One region of the Rhizobium sp. BK312 genome, then DNA from elsewhere that is predicted to be linked to it. Evidence: predicted binding sites of a transcription regulator. Region 1 holds the regulator's gene; the other holds the start of a gene.
The links. Region 1 encodes LexA, which represses DNA repair genes until DNA is damaged. Its sites were predicted from a motif close to TGTTCNNNNTGTGTTCNG; they were not measured.
Positions count from the first base shown of each region.

Region 1 (5,506 bases):
TGCGAGGTATTCAGCCATGGCGCCGGATTCCAGCGTGCGGCCTTCGCCCTCGAGAACATACTTGCCGTCCTTGAAGAATTCGGTCGAAGCGCAATCGAGGCCGAGAGCAATTTCTTCGCCCGGCTTGTAGCCGGCCTTCTCGATCGACTTCATGATGAAGTCGAGAGCTGCCGGGGCGCTGGAAAGGCCCGGTGCGAAACCACCTTCGTCACCGACGTTGGTGTTGTGGCCCTGCGATGCCAGTTCCTTCTTCAGAACGTGGAAAACTTCCGAACCCATGCGGACGGCTTCGCGGATCGAGTCAGCGCCGATCGGCAGGATCATGAATTCCTGGAAGTCGATCGGGTTGTCGGCATGGGCGCCACCGTTGATGATGTTCATCATCGGGACTGGCAGCAGGCGGGCGTGAGCGCCGCCGACATAACGGTAGAGCGGCAGGTTGGCGCTCTGGGCAGCAGCCTTGGCAACGGCGAGCGAGACGCCGAGGATGGCATTGGCGCCGAGGCGCGACTTGTTCGGCGTGCCGTCGAGCTCGATCATGATGTTGTCGAGCTGGATCTGGTTTTCGGCATCCATGCCGCCGATCGCGTCGAAGATTTCCGAATTGACGGCTTCGACGGCCTTCTCGACACCCTTGCCATGGTAGCGCTTGCCGCCATCGCGAAGCTCGACAGCTTCATGCGCGCCGGTCGACGCACCCGACGGAACCGCCGCGCGGCCCATGCTGCCATCTTCGAGGTAGACATCGACTTCGACAGTCGGATTGCCACGGCTGTCGAGAATCTCGCGGGCGATAATGTCGGTGATTGCGGTCATGATAGCTCCCTGCTCGCTGGTTTATAAATCGATTTAAATCGTCTTAATCGAAGGCGCGGAAATTTCAATGGCGATCCGCGCCGCGATTTGGCACTCCTGCAGGCCCGTAACGCAAGTTCATGTCAGCCTGTTGAATGCCGGCTACGTTTCAGGCCTTGGCGATGGCGTCGAAGGCCAGCAGCTTCTCCAGAAGCCGCGGCATATCCTTCAGATAGACCATGTTCGGGCCATCGGATGGTGCATTGTCCGGATCCTCATGCGTCTCGACAAAAACGCCTGCGACACCGACGGCAACGGCGGCGCGCGCCAGCGTCTCGACGAACCGGCGATCGCCGCCGGTCGAACCGCCCTGTCCGCCTGGCTGCTGCACGGAATGGGTCGCGTCGAAGATGACGGGCGCGCCCATCGCCGCCATGATCGGCAGCGAGCGCATGTCGGAAACAAGCGTATTGTAGCCAAAGGAGGCGCCGCGCTCGCAAAGAAGAATATTCGGATTGCCGCTTTCGTTCAGCTTGGCAAGCACGTTCTTCATATCCCATGGCGCCAGGAACTGGCCCTTCTTGACGTTGACCACGCGGCCGGTCTTGGCAGCGGCAACCAAAAGGTCCGTCTGGCGCGACAGGAAAGCTGGGATCTGCAGGATATCGACCGTCTTGGAAACGATGGCGCACTGCTCTTCCGTGTGGATGTCGGTCAGGACCGGGAAGCCATATTCCTTCTTCAGGTCTTCAAAAACCTCCAGCGCCTTTTCCAGCCCGATGCCGCGCTTGCCAGACAGCGATGTGCGGTTCGCCTTGTCGAAGGAGGACTTGTAGACGAGGCCGATGCCCAGCTTGCCGCAAAGTTCCTTCAAAACGCCGGCAACCATGAAAGCATGGTCGCGGCTTTCCATCTGGCAGGGACCGGCGATCAGCGACAGCTTTGCAGTATTGGAAAAAAGGACCTTGGAGGCACCCTCGCCGACGGTGACTTCGGAATTTGTGCTCATTTTATCTCCTCAAAGGCGAACAATGCGCCCTGACCGGGCGCCAACCTCGCCAATAGACGATTGTTCTTACGCGTATAGGTGACGCCGTTAGCAGTGAAATGCGACGATGTCACGGAAAGATCGCGCGTTTTGAAAAGGATTGCCCGCGCCCTGAGCCCCGGATCATTCGTGCGAACAGGCAGATCATAGAATGCCTCCATTCCTTCCGGCGTCAAAATCTCCAGATCGGCATTGGCAGTCCTGATTGTCAGGCCAAAGGAATGCTCCATAATGCGTGGGGCGCCGACAACCTCTTCGAAGAAACCGCGATAGACCGCCGGCTTCGGCGCGCAAAGCGCTACCCGCGCGATACCAGTCACGCCGTTCTCGTGACGCTCGAGCGCGCTGCGATCAGCCGGCAGCGGATTGATGCGCTGACAGCAGAAAGCGAGAAAATCCGGCGCGCGCAGATCGGCGGCAAAGGCAAGACGAAAGCCTGCCGTGGTTTCGGTTCCATCCGGCATCTTCATCGGACGGGAGAAATCCAGCATTCGCCCCGCCGAAATCGCCGCCGCGTTGAAACGCTTGTCATCCGCCACCGCATCATCCGTACCGAATACCACGGCCGAGAAGCCATCATCCCCCACCCGGAAACGATAAGCCTGATCGCGCGCGACGAAAACATTGCCATCCACGATGCTCTTCTCGCATTGCTCCGGAGATGCGACGCCCAGAGGTTCGAGATAGGTTTTATCGGCAAGGAAGACGCAGGCATTCTGAGTGCCAAAGGGATGGCGCGCATCTGGAGCCACCGTGAAACCGAGCTTGCCGAGGCGTTCGCGCGCCAGAGCGATATTGACGGTCGGCAGCACGAGATGATCCAGCGGATGCGGAGACGAAATCATGGCTTCTCCTGTTTGCTTGCGGAAGCAGATTTGCGCCCATCCCCCAAGCAATTCAAGATGGAAGGACGGAACATCCCGAAGCACACGACATGGATTGAAGGCGATCTCGCAAACGTGATTGCTGATTCTCTCCCATAGCCGGCTTATGCAGTAGTGTGGCACTTTGATCCAAATGCTGGGCGCACGGACTGAACGACAAGGCCCTGGAAGCGAACAGAGCGGCATTTCTCATATTTTTCCATGGGTTAACGCAGATATGGCGCCTCGATGTTCCGATCCGATCTATTCGCAAATGGTAATTATTTAACTGACCCCACAAGGCTTTACCGAAATTTAAGCACTTGCGGAACACATATGGAACATATAGTGTCCGTTCTGGATTTGTTTCACGGCTTTTCTTGATTCTGGGGTTCCAAGACGATGTTGACGCGCAAGCAGCAGGAACTGCTTCTCTTCATTCACGAACGCATGAAGGAATCCGGTGTTCCGCCATCCTTCGACGAGATGAAGGATGCACTGGATCTGGCATCCAAATCCGGCATTCACCGCCTGATCACGGCGCTAGAGGAGCGAGGTTTCATCCGCCGACTGCCGAACCGGGCCAGAGCGCTCGAAGTCATCAAGCTTCCCGACGCCTATAATCCGAGCCTGCAACAGCGCCGCGGTTTTTCGCCCAGCGTCATCGAGGGCAGCCTCGGCAAGCCACAGCCCGTTGCCCCGCCTGCTCCGTCGAAAGTGGCAAATGACGATCACAACGGCTCGGCGTCCGTACCTGTGATGGGCCGCATCGCCGCCGGCGTTCCGATCTCGGCCATCCAGAACAATACGCACGACATTACAGTTCCCGCCGACATGCTCGGCTCCGGCGAACATTATGCGCTTGAAGTTCGAGGAGATTCGATGATCGACGCCGGAATTTTCGACGGCGATACGGTCATTATCCGCAATTCGACCACGGCCAATCCCGGCGATATCGTCGTTGCACTCGTCGACGATGAAGAAGCTACCTTGAAGCGCTTCCGTCGCAAGGGTGCCTCCATCGCGCTGGAGGCCGCGAACCCAGCCTATGAAACCCGCATCTTCGGGCCGGATCGCGTCAAGGTTCAGGGCAAGCTCGTCGGCCTTATTCGTCGCTATCACTGACCGGTGAATTGTCCAGGACTGGTGGTGCCTTCGCAATTGGCGCGTCAAATTTGCCGGTGCGCCAATCATAGGTTCGATGCCTGGTCCATGGGCGCTGCGGGTTGTTGAATGCGGCTGATATAATAGGCTTGTCTGAGGTAAGCACCATTTCGATGGAGCCGGTTTTACGCAATGTCGCACCGGTTATGAGCGTTGCTCCGGAACGGCAATGGTCCAGCCGCAGCCGGATTGGCGTCACGATAATATTCCCGGTGTCGCAAGCCGCGGGCAGATAGGCTGCGTTCTCGATGGTGACCAATATCGCGCCGTTTTCGAGCATGGCGAGGCACCATGCTCCCTTCTGACAGGCAAAGCTGCCTTGCATGGTGCGGTCCAAAGCTTCTTCCATTGCGATGCGGACTGCCTTCTGCTCCTCGTTATTTAGTCGCTTATGCCGATCCGTCTTGCTGATCTGCGGAAGCCGGCTATCGGTCGGAAGCATGGTCGGCGGTTGATGTTCGGCTGCGACCAGTGCTTTTTGCCATTGCTCGAAGATGAAGGCCTGCGGTCTCTCGCGATTGGTGGCGAGGATATCGTCCTGGCGCAAGGCAACGAGAATGCCATCTTCCGAGATCATCAGATCCGGCTTCGGCACACCAGAGCCGAACGCGGCCACACCGACAGATGACAGCAGCAGCAACAGGCCCAGATGGCGAAGCCGGGTCCGCAGCATGCTCATGATCAGGAAGCCAGCGATGAAAGTCGGCATCAGCCAGCCGGGCTGGCGGCCAAAGGTAATGTCACCTCCCCACCCAGCCACCGTTTTTGCAATAGCGATCACAAGCTCCAGTCCCTCACCGGTGACTTTCCAGAACGGTCCATCGATTCCGAAAGGCATCAGCAGCATCGCCATCATACCGAAGGGCATGACGATGAAAGAGACGACGGGCATGGCCGCAAGGTTGGCAGCAAGTCCATATGTCGCCAACCGGTGAAAATGCTCGATCGAGAAAATGGCCGTCGACGCACCACCGATGAACGAGGTCGACATCACGCCCCCAAAGAAGCGCGTGATGAACAGTAGCGGACTTAACAGACGGATGCGCGGCAGGATGTTTTCGCGATGCCGCCGTCGTTTCCAGAGCGAATAGCCTGATACCAGCGCCAGCGTAGCGGCGTAAGACATCTGGAAACTCGGACCGAGTACCTGAGACGGTGACAAGACTAGGATGACGATGGCTGAGAGCGCCACATTGCGCAAGCTGATGGATGGCCTGTCGAAAAGTACGGCCACCAGCATGATCGCCATCATGATGAAGGCGCGTTCGGCGGAGACGCCGAATCCGGAAATGAGGTAATAGGCCGTTACCGTTAGAAGCGCGCCGAAGGCTGCGAACTTCTTCGTCGGCCAAGCCTGGACGACACCGGGAAACAGGCTGAACAAATAGCGCAGACCGACATAGAAGATGCCAGCCGACAACGCCATGTTGAGACCGGAAATTGCGATGATGTGGGTCAGGCCGGCAATTCTCAGAGCCTCGGTCGTATCCTTCGAGATCGCACGTCTCTCATCGGTGACAAGCGCTGCTGCAAAGGCGCCGGTATCTCCGGGCAAGGTTTGCCTGATGCGGTCGCCTATGCTGTTGCGCAGGCCAGCGAGCCAGATATCGGCCGCATCCAGTAACGAGCCGGCAGC
Region 1 is NZ_JACHZP010000009.1:100,640-106,145, forward strand. Features, by position in the region: gene eno (phosphopyruvate hydratase) at 1-816, opposite strand, end outside; gene kdsA (3-deoxy-8-phosphooctulonate synthase) at 965-1,804, opposite strand; gene FHT85_RS23615 (VOC family protein) at 1,801-2,688, opposite strand; gene lexA (transcriptional repressor LexA) at 3,109-3,831, shown strand; gene FHT85_RS23625 (ComEC/Rec2 family competence protein) at 3,812-5,506, opposite strand, start outside.

Region 2 (5,506 bases), on a different contig from region 1:
TTGGAGAAGCCTATCGCGATCGCACCGGCAACGTCTACAACGCTTTGTCGATCCAGCCCATCATCGTGCTCTCGGCCGACAAGGAGAGCATTACCGCCATCCACCGCCGCTCGCTGGAGCGTGGCGTCACATCTTCCATCTTCATCGAGGAAATGTTTTCAACTGGCCATGATGCGGCCAACCGCGCTGTCTTTTCCGAATTCGCACCCGAGGACGCCAAGGTCGTCGGCATCGCCTTGCGCGCGGACAAGAAAATCGTCGACAAGATCACCAAGGGCGCCAGCATGCACGCGTGATCGGACGCGCAAAGAAAACGGCCGGATCGTGAGACCCGGCCGTCTTTGTTGAAAAAGCTTAGCCGTTCTGCGTGATCGGTGCGATCTGGATCTCGACGCGGCGGTTCTGGGCGCGGCCAGCCTCGGTTGCATTCGTTGCGACCGGCTGCGACGGGCCGAAGCCGATGGCAGACATGCGGCGCTGATCGATGCCCTGGCTGCCGAGGTAGGAGGCAACCGATCCGGCGCGGCGCTCGGACAGATCCTGGTTATGCTGCAGGCTGCCGGTCGAATCCGTATGGCCGTTGACGTCGATCAGCGTGCGGTTGAACTTGCGCAGAACGATCGCGACAGAATTCAGCGTCGGGAAGAATTCCGGCTTGATCGCGTCCTGGTCGATGTCGAAGGTGATTGCCGACGGCATGTTGAGGATGATGCGGTCGCCGACGCGCGTAACGGAGACGCCGGTGCCCTGCAGCTGCGCACGCAGTTCGGATTCCTGCTGGTCCATATAATTGCCGATGCCCGCACCTGCGAGCGCACCGACGCCTGCGCCGATCAGCGCGGCATTGCGGCGCGAGGCCGGCGAATGGCCGATCAGAAGGCCTGCGACAGCGCCGACACCGGCACCGATCGCTGCACCGCCGGCCGTATTGGAAACTTTCTGCTCACCCGTGTAGGGATCGGTGGTCGTGCATGCGTTCAAAAAGGCTGCCGCTAGGGCAAGAATGGCAATTCTCTTCATCATGGAATCATCGCTCTCCGGTTCGATGGCCGCAGCAGATATGAAGCATTGCGGCAATATCGTGAAGAGAAATCTATGACGCCCTTATATCTTTGGGATGGAAGCAATTTCCGCAACAATCTTTCAATAGTAGACATCAGACCCAGAAGCCGAGCCATATCACCACCGCATTGATGCTGCCTCTGACAGCATCGCGAACACTCCAGCCAAGCGAAAAAACGGCTAAAGCCACCGAGGCAATGCGGATACGTATAACTCTGCCTCTTATGATTCTGGTTGGCTCTCAGAGATTCTGGAAAAGCTGCAAAGCCGTATTGTAGCTGGCATTGGCGATCGAGAGTGATTGCAGCCCGAGTTGCTGCTGAGCCTGCAGCGCCAGAACCTTGCTCGATTGCTGCTCCATATCGGCATCGACAAGCTTCCCGACACCGCTGGTCAGGGAATCGCTCAAATTCTTGGCGAACTCGGTCTGAAGATTGATGCGCGATTCGAGGGAGCCGAATGCGGACCCGATCGTCTTGAGCTGGTTCAACATTCCCGTCACTGTGTTGACCATGTCGGCGATGGCCCCTTGGGTCGTATTCGCATCGAGCGAGATCTCCACCTGGCCGCTCGTATTGCCGTTCTGAGTGCTGACGAGCACATAGTTCCTTGCAGCCCCGGCCTCGGTCGCGAAAGACGTCGACGTCAGCACGCCATATCCGCCGGAGCCGCTCGACTGATCATCGATCAGATAACGCGCATCGGCGGAGGTGATCGGACCTGTCGTCGAGCTCACGCCGGCATAGCTCAGCATGCCGATCGTCACTGTCCCGTTGCTGCCGCGGATCAGCGAACCCGGCACTTCGTGCGGATCGGTAGGATCGGCGCCATCCCGCAGCACCGTCCAGTTGACGCCATTGAAGGTCGCAGACTCTCCGACGCTGCGCAGCTGCTGTTTCAGCTGCGCAATCTCGTCATTAAGCTTCGTTTTGTCGACGCTGGTCTCATAGGCGCTGACAAGCTTTGTCCTGATCTCGGTCACGACGTCGATCGCGCTGCCGACACCCGTAGAAGCCGTGCTGACGGTCGAGGCGGCGAGACCGAGCGCATCCTGAACCGACGAAATCGCACCGACGTCGGTATGCGTCAAAGTCGAGATTTTCCAGTACGTAGCATTGTCTCTCGCCGTTTGAACCCGCAGGCCCGACGACATCTGTCGTTCGGCATTACCCAGTTTGGCCTGGGTGTCCCTCAGCACTTCCAGCGCTGTATTCATAGAGGGACTGACCCTGATGAAGGTCGAAAAAATACTCACGGCACATGAACTCCGAACGCAACAATACGCAACACATACAAGGAGACATCGGAACCTTGCCGCGGGCGCTCATGCGCGCGGGCCGATCGCATCGGCAAACAGGAGCCAGGCAAAAACAACACCTGCGCTCTGGCGGTTACATATCTCCATGATTAGCAAACATGCTTAAAAATGCGCTAAGAACAACGCATAATTCACCATAATTGGGCGCGGGGGCGATAACTGGCTCAGCCCCGAGGGCTCGTCGCTATTCCGCGGCGCGGCGATTGGCGAGCATCGTGTACCGCGCCGTTCACGCGGCCGTTGCTTCCCATGAATCGACTGCTAAACCACAATTTAGATACAAACAAAGTTGTAATCTTCGGTGAGACAACGACACGTTTTACTGGCTCGTCGGCATGTCCGCTCCATGATGCAAAACGCGCATCAAGAGCTGCGAATGTGCACTTTTTGTTCTAATTTCGGCCCGTTTCTTTTGCCTTTCGGGGTAGAATCATTACATTGGGCGGCATGACCATTGGACATGACGACATTCCCTTCTTTGACGAGGAGCCGGAGCACACCGTACCGCGCCGTTCTGCGCCGGCTGCCGGCAGCATTGGCGGCGGCATCGCGGCACGCGCCATGGCGGCACGCGACAGCGGCCGCCGGCCGGATTATCTCTCGGGCCTTAATGCCGAACAGACGGAAGCCGTGGAAACGCTCGACGGCCCCGTTCTGGTGCTTGCGGGCGCAGGCACCGGCAAGACGCGCGTGCTGACGACACGCATCGCTCATATCCTCTCCACCAACCGCGCCTTCCCCAGCCAGATCCTCGCCGTCACCTTCACCAACAAGGCGGCCCGCGAGATGAAGGAGCGTATTGCGCTGCTCGTCGGCGGCGCGGTCGAAGGCATGCCTTGGCTCGGCACCTTCCACTCGATCGGTGTCAAGCTTTTGCGCCGTCATGCCGAGCTGGTCGGCCTCACCTCCAGCTTCACCATTCTCGATACCGACGACGTCATCCGCCTGATCAAGCAGCTGATCCAGGCCGAAGGGCTCGACGACAAGCGCTGGCCGGCCAAGCAGTTTGCCGGCATGATCGATACCTGGAAGAACAAGGGCCTGAGCCCCGCCGATATTCCGGAAGGCGATGCGCGCGCCTTCGCCAACGGCAAGGGCCGCGAACTCTATGCCGCCTACCAGAACCGCCTGAAAACGCTGAACGCCTGCGACTTCGGCGATCTCCTGCTGCATCCGATCAATATATTCAGGCAGAATCCTGATATCCTCAAGGATTATCACCAGCGCTTTCGCTATATCCTAGTCGACGAGTATCAGGACACCAACACGGCGCAGTACATGTGGCTTCGCCTGCTGGCGCAGCGGCAGAAGGGCGAGCCGCAGAATGTCTGCTGCGTCGGCGACGACGACCAGTCGATCTATGGCTGGCGCGGTGCGGAAGTAGACAATATCCTGCGCTTCGAGAAGGATTTTCCGGGCGCCAAGGTCATCAAGCTGGAGCGCAACTATCGCTCCACCGAGCATATTCTCGGCGCCGCCGCGCATTTGATCGCCCATAATGAAGGCCGGCTCGGCAAGACGCTGTTCACCGACCGCTCCGATCCGGACGATATAAAGGTGCAGGTGCATGCCTCCTGGGATTCCGAGGAGGAAGCGCGCGCTATCGGTGAAGAGATCGAGCAGTTGCAGCGCAACAAGCACAATCTTAACGACATCGCCATCCTCGTGCGCGCCTCCTTCCAGATGCGCGAATTCGAAGACCGTTTCGTCACGCTCGGTCTCAACTACCGCGTCGTCGGCGGCCCGCGCTTCTACGAGCGCCTCGAAATCCGCGATGCCATGGCCTATTTCCGCCTCGTCTGCCAGCCGGCCGACGATCTCGCCTTCGAGCGCATCATCAACACGCCGAAGCGCGGCCTCGGCGACACCACCGTCCGCGCTTTGCACGACTATGCCCGCGTACGCGATATCCCGATGCTGGCGGCAGCGGCCGATATCATCGAGACGGATGAGATGAAGCCGAAGGCGCGCAAGGCGCTGTTCGACGTCGTGCAGTCCTTCCGCCGCTGGCAGGGCCTGCTCGAAAACACGCCGCATACCGAGCTTGCCGAGCAGATTCTCGAAGAGTCCGGCTATACGGACATGTGGAAGAACGACAAATCGGCGGAAGCGCCGGGGCGCCTGGAAAACCTGAAAGAACTCATCCGCTCCATGGACAGCTTCGAGTCCATGCGCGGCTTCCTCGAACACGTCGCCCTCGTCATGGATGCCGAGCAGAACGAGAATCTCGACGCCGTCTCCATCATGACGCTCCACTCCGCCAAGGGTCTGGAATTCGACACCGTGTTTTTGCCCGGCTGGGAGGAAGGCCTGTTTCCGCATCAGCGCTCGCTCGACGAAAGCGGGCGCGCCGGCCTCGAGGAAGAGCGCCGCCTCGCCTATGTCGGCATCACCCGCGCCAAGCGCCGTTGCCACATCTGGTTCGTCTCCAACCGCCGCATCCACGGTCTTTGGCAATCCACGATCCCCTCCCGCTTCCTCGACGAACTGCCGGAAACCCATGTTCAGGTCGCCGAAGTCGAGCAATCCTATGGCGGGTACGGCCGCGGCGGCTACGGCCAGTCCCGCTTCGACAAGGCAGATCCCTTCGCCAATACCTATTCCACCCCGGGCTGGAAACGCGCCCAGGCCAACCGCAACGATGCAACCCGCGACAACTGGGGCAGCCGCTCCGGCCACGCCGTCGAACGCATCGGCTACGGCGAAAGCGGCCCGAAGGTGCGCACCATTGACGGCGAACTGGTGGCCAAATCCACCTCCTCCGAACCCTCCAAATTCGCTATAGGCGACCGCGTCTTCCACATCAAATTCGGCAACGGCAACGTCTCGGAAATCGAGGGCAACAAGCTGACGATCGAATTCGACCGCGCCGGGCAGAAAAGGGTGTTGGACGGGTTTGTGGAGAGGGTTTGATCGGGAGCGATTCCGGGTTTGGGGCCATAGAATCACCTGCTGATGCGGACCGCGCATATACGAAGGTCGCGATGGGACTCCTCATCTTCCTCCACTCCGTCATCCTCGGGTCAAGCCCGAGGATGACGGAGTGTGGGGTATGCCGTCGGTGGCAAATGCGAGCACTGATCCGGCATCAATAGATCATCCGTCATCCCTAGCGACCCTTGACGA
Region 2 is NZ_JACHZP010000001.1:404,240-409,745, forward strand. Features, by position in the region: gene FHT85_RS01955 (DUF2000 family protein) at 1-296, shown strand, start outside; gene FHT85_RS01960 (OmpA family protein) at 355-1,023, opposite strand; gene FHT85_RS01965 (flagellin) at 1,304-2,278, opposite strand; gene FHT85_RS01970 (ATP-dependent helicase) at 2,828-5,293, shown strand.
Region 2: the regulator LexA is predicted to act here: its motif matches at 2,758-2,775, upstream of FHT85_RS01970 (ATP-dependent helicase).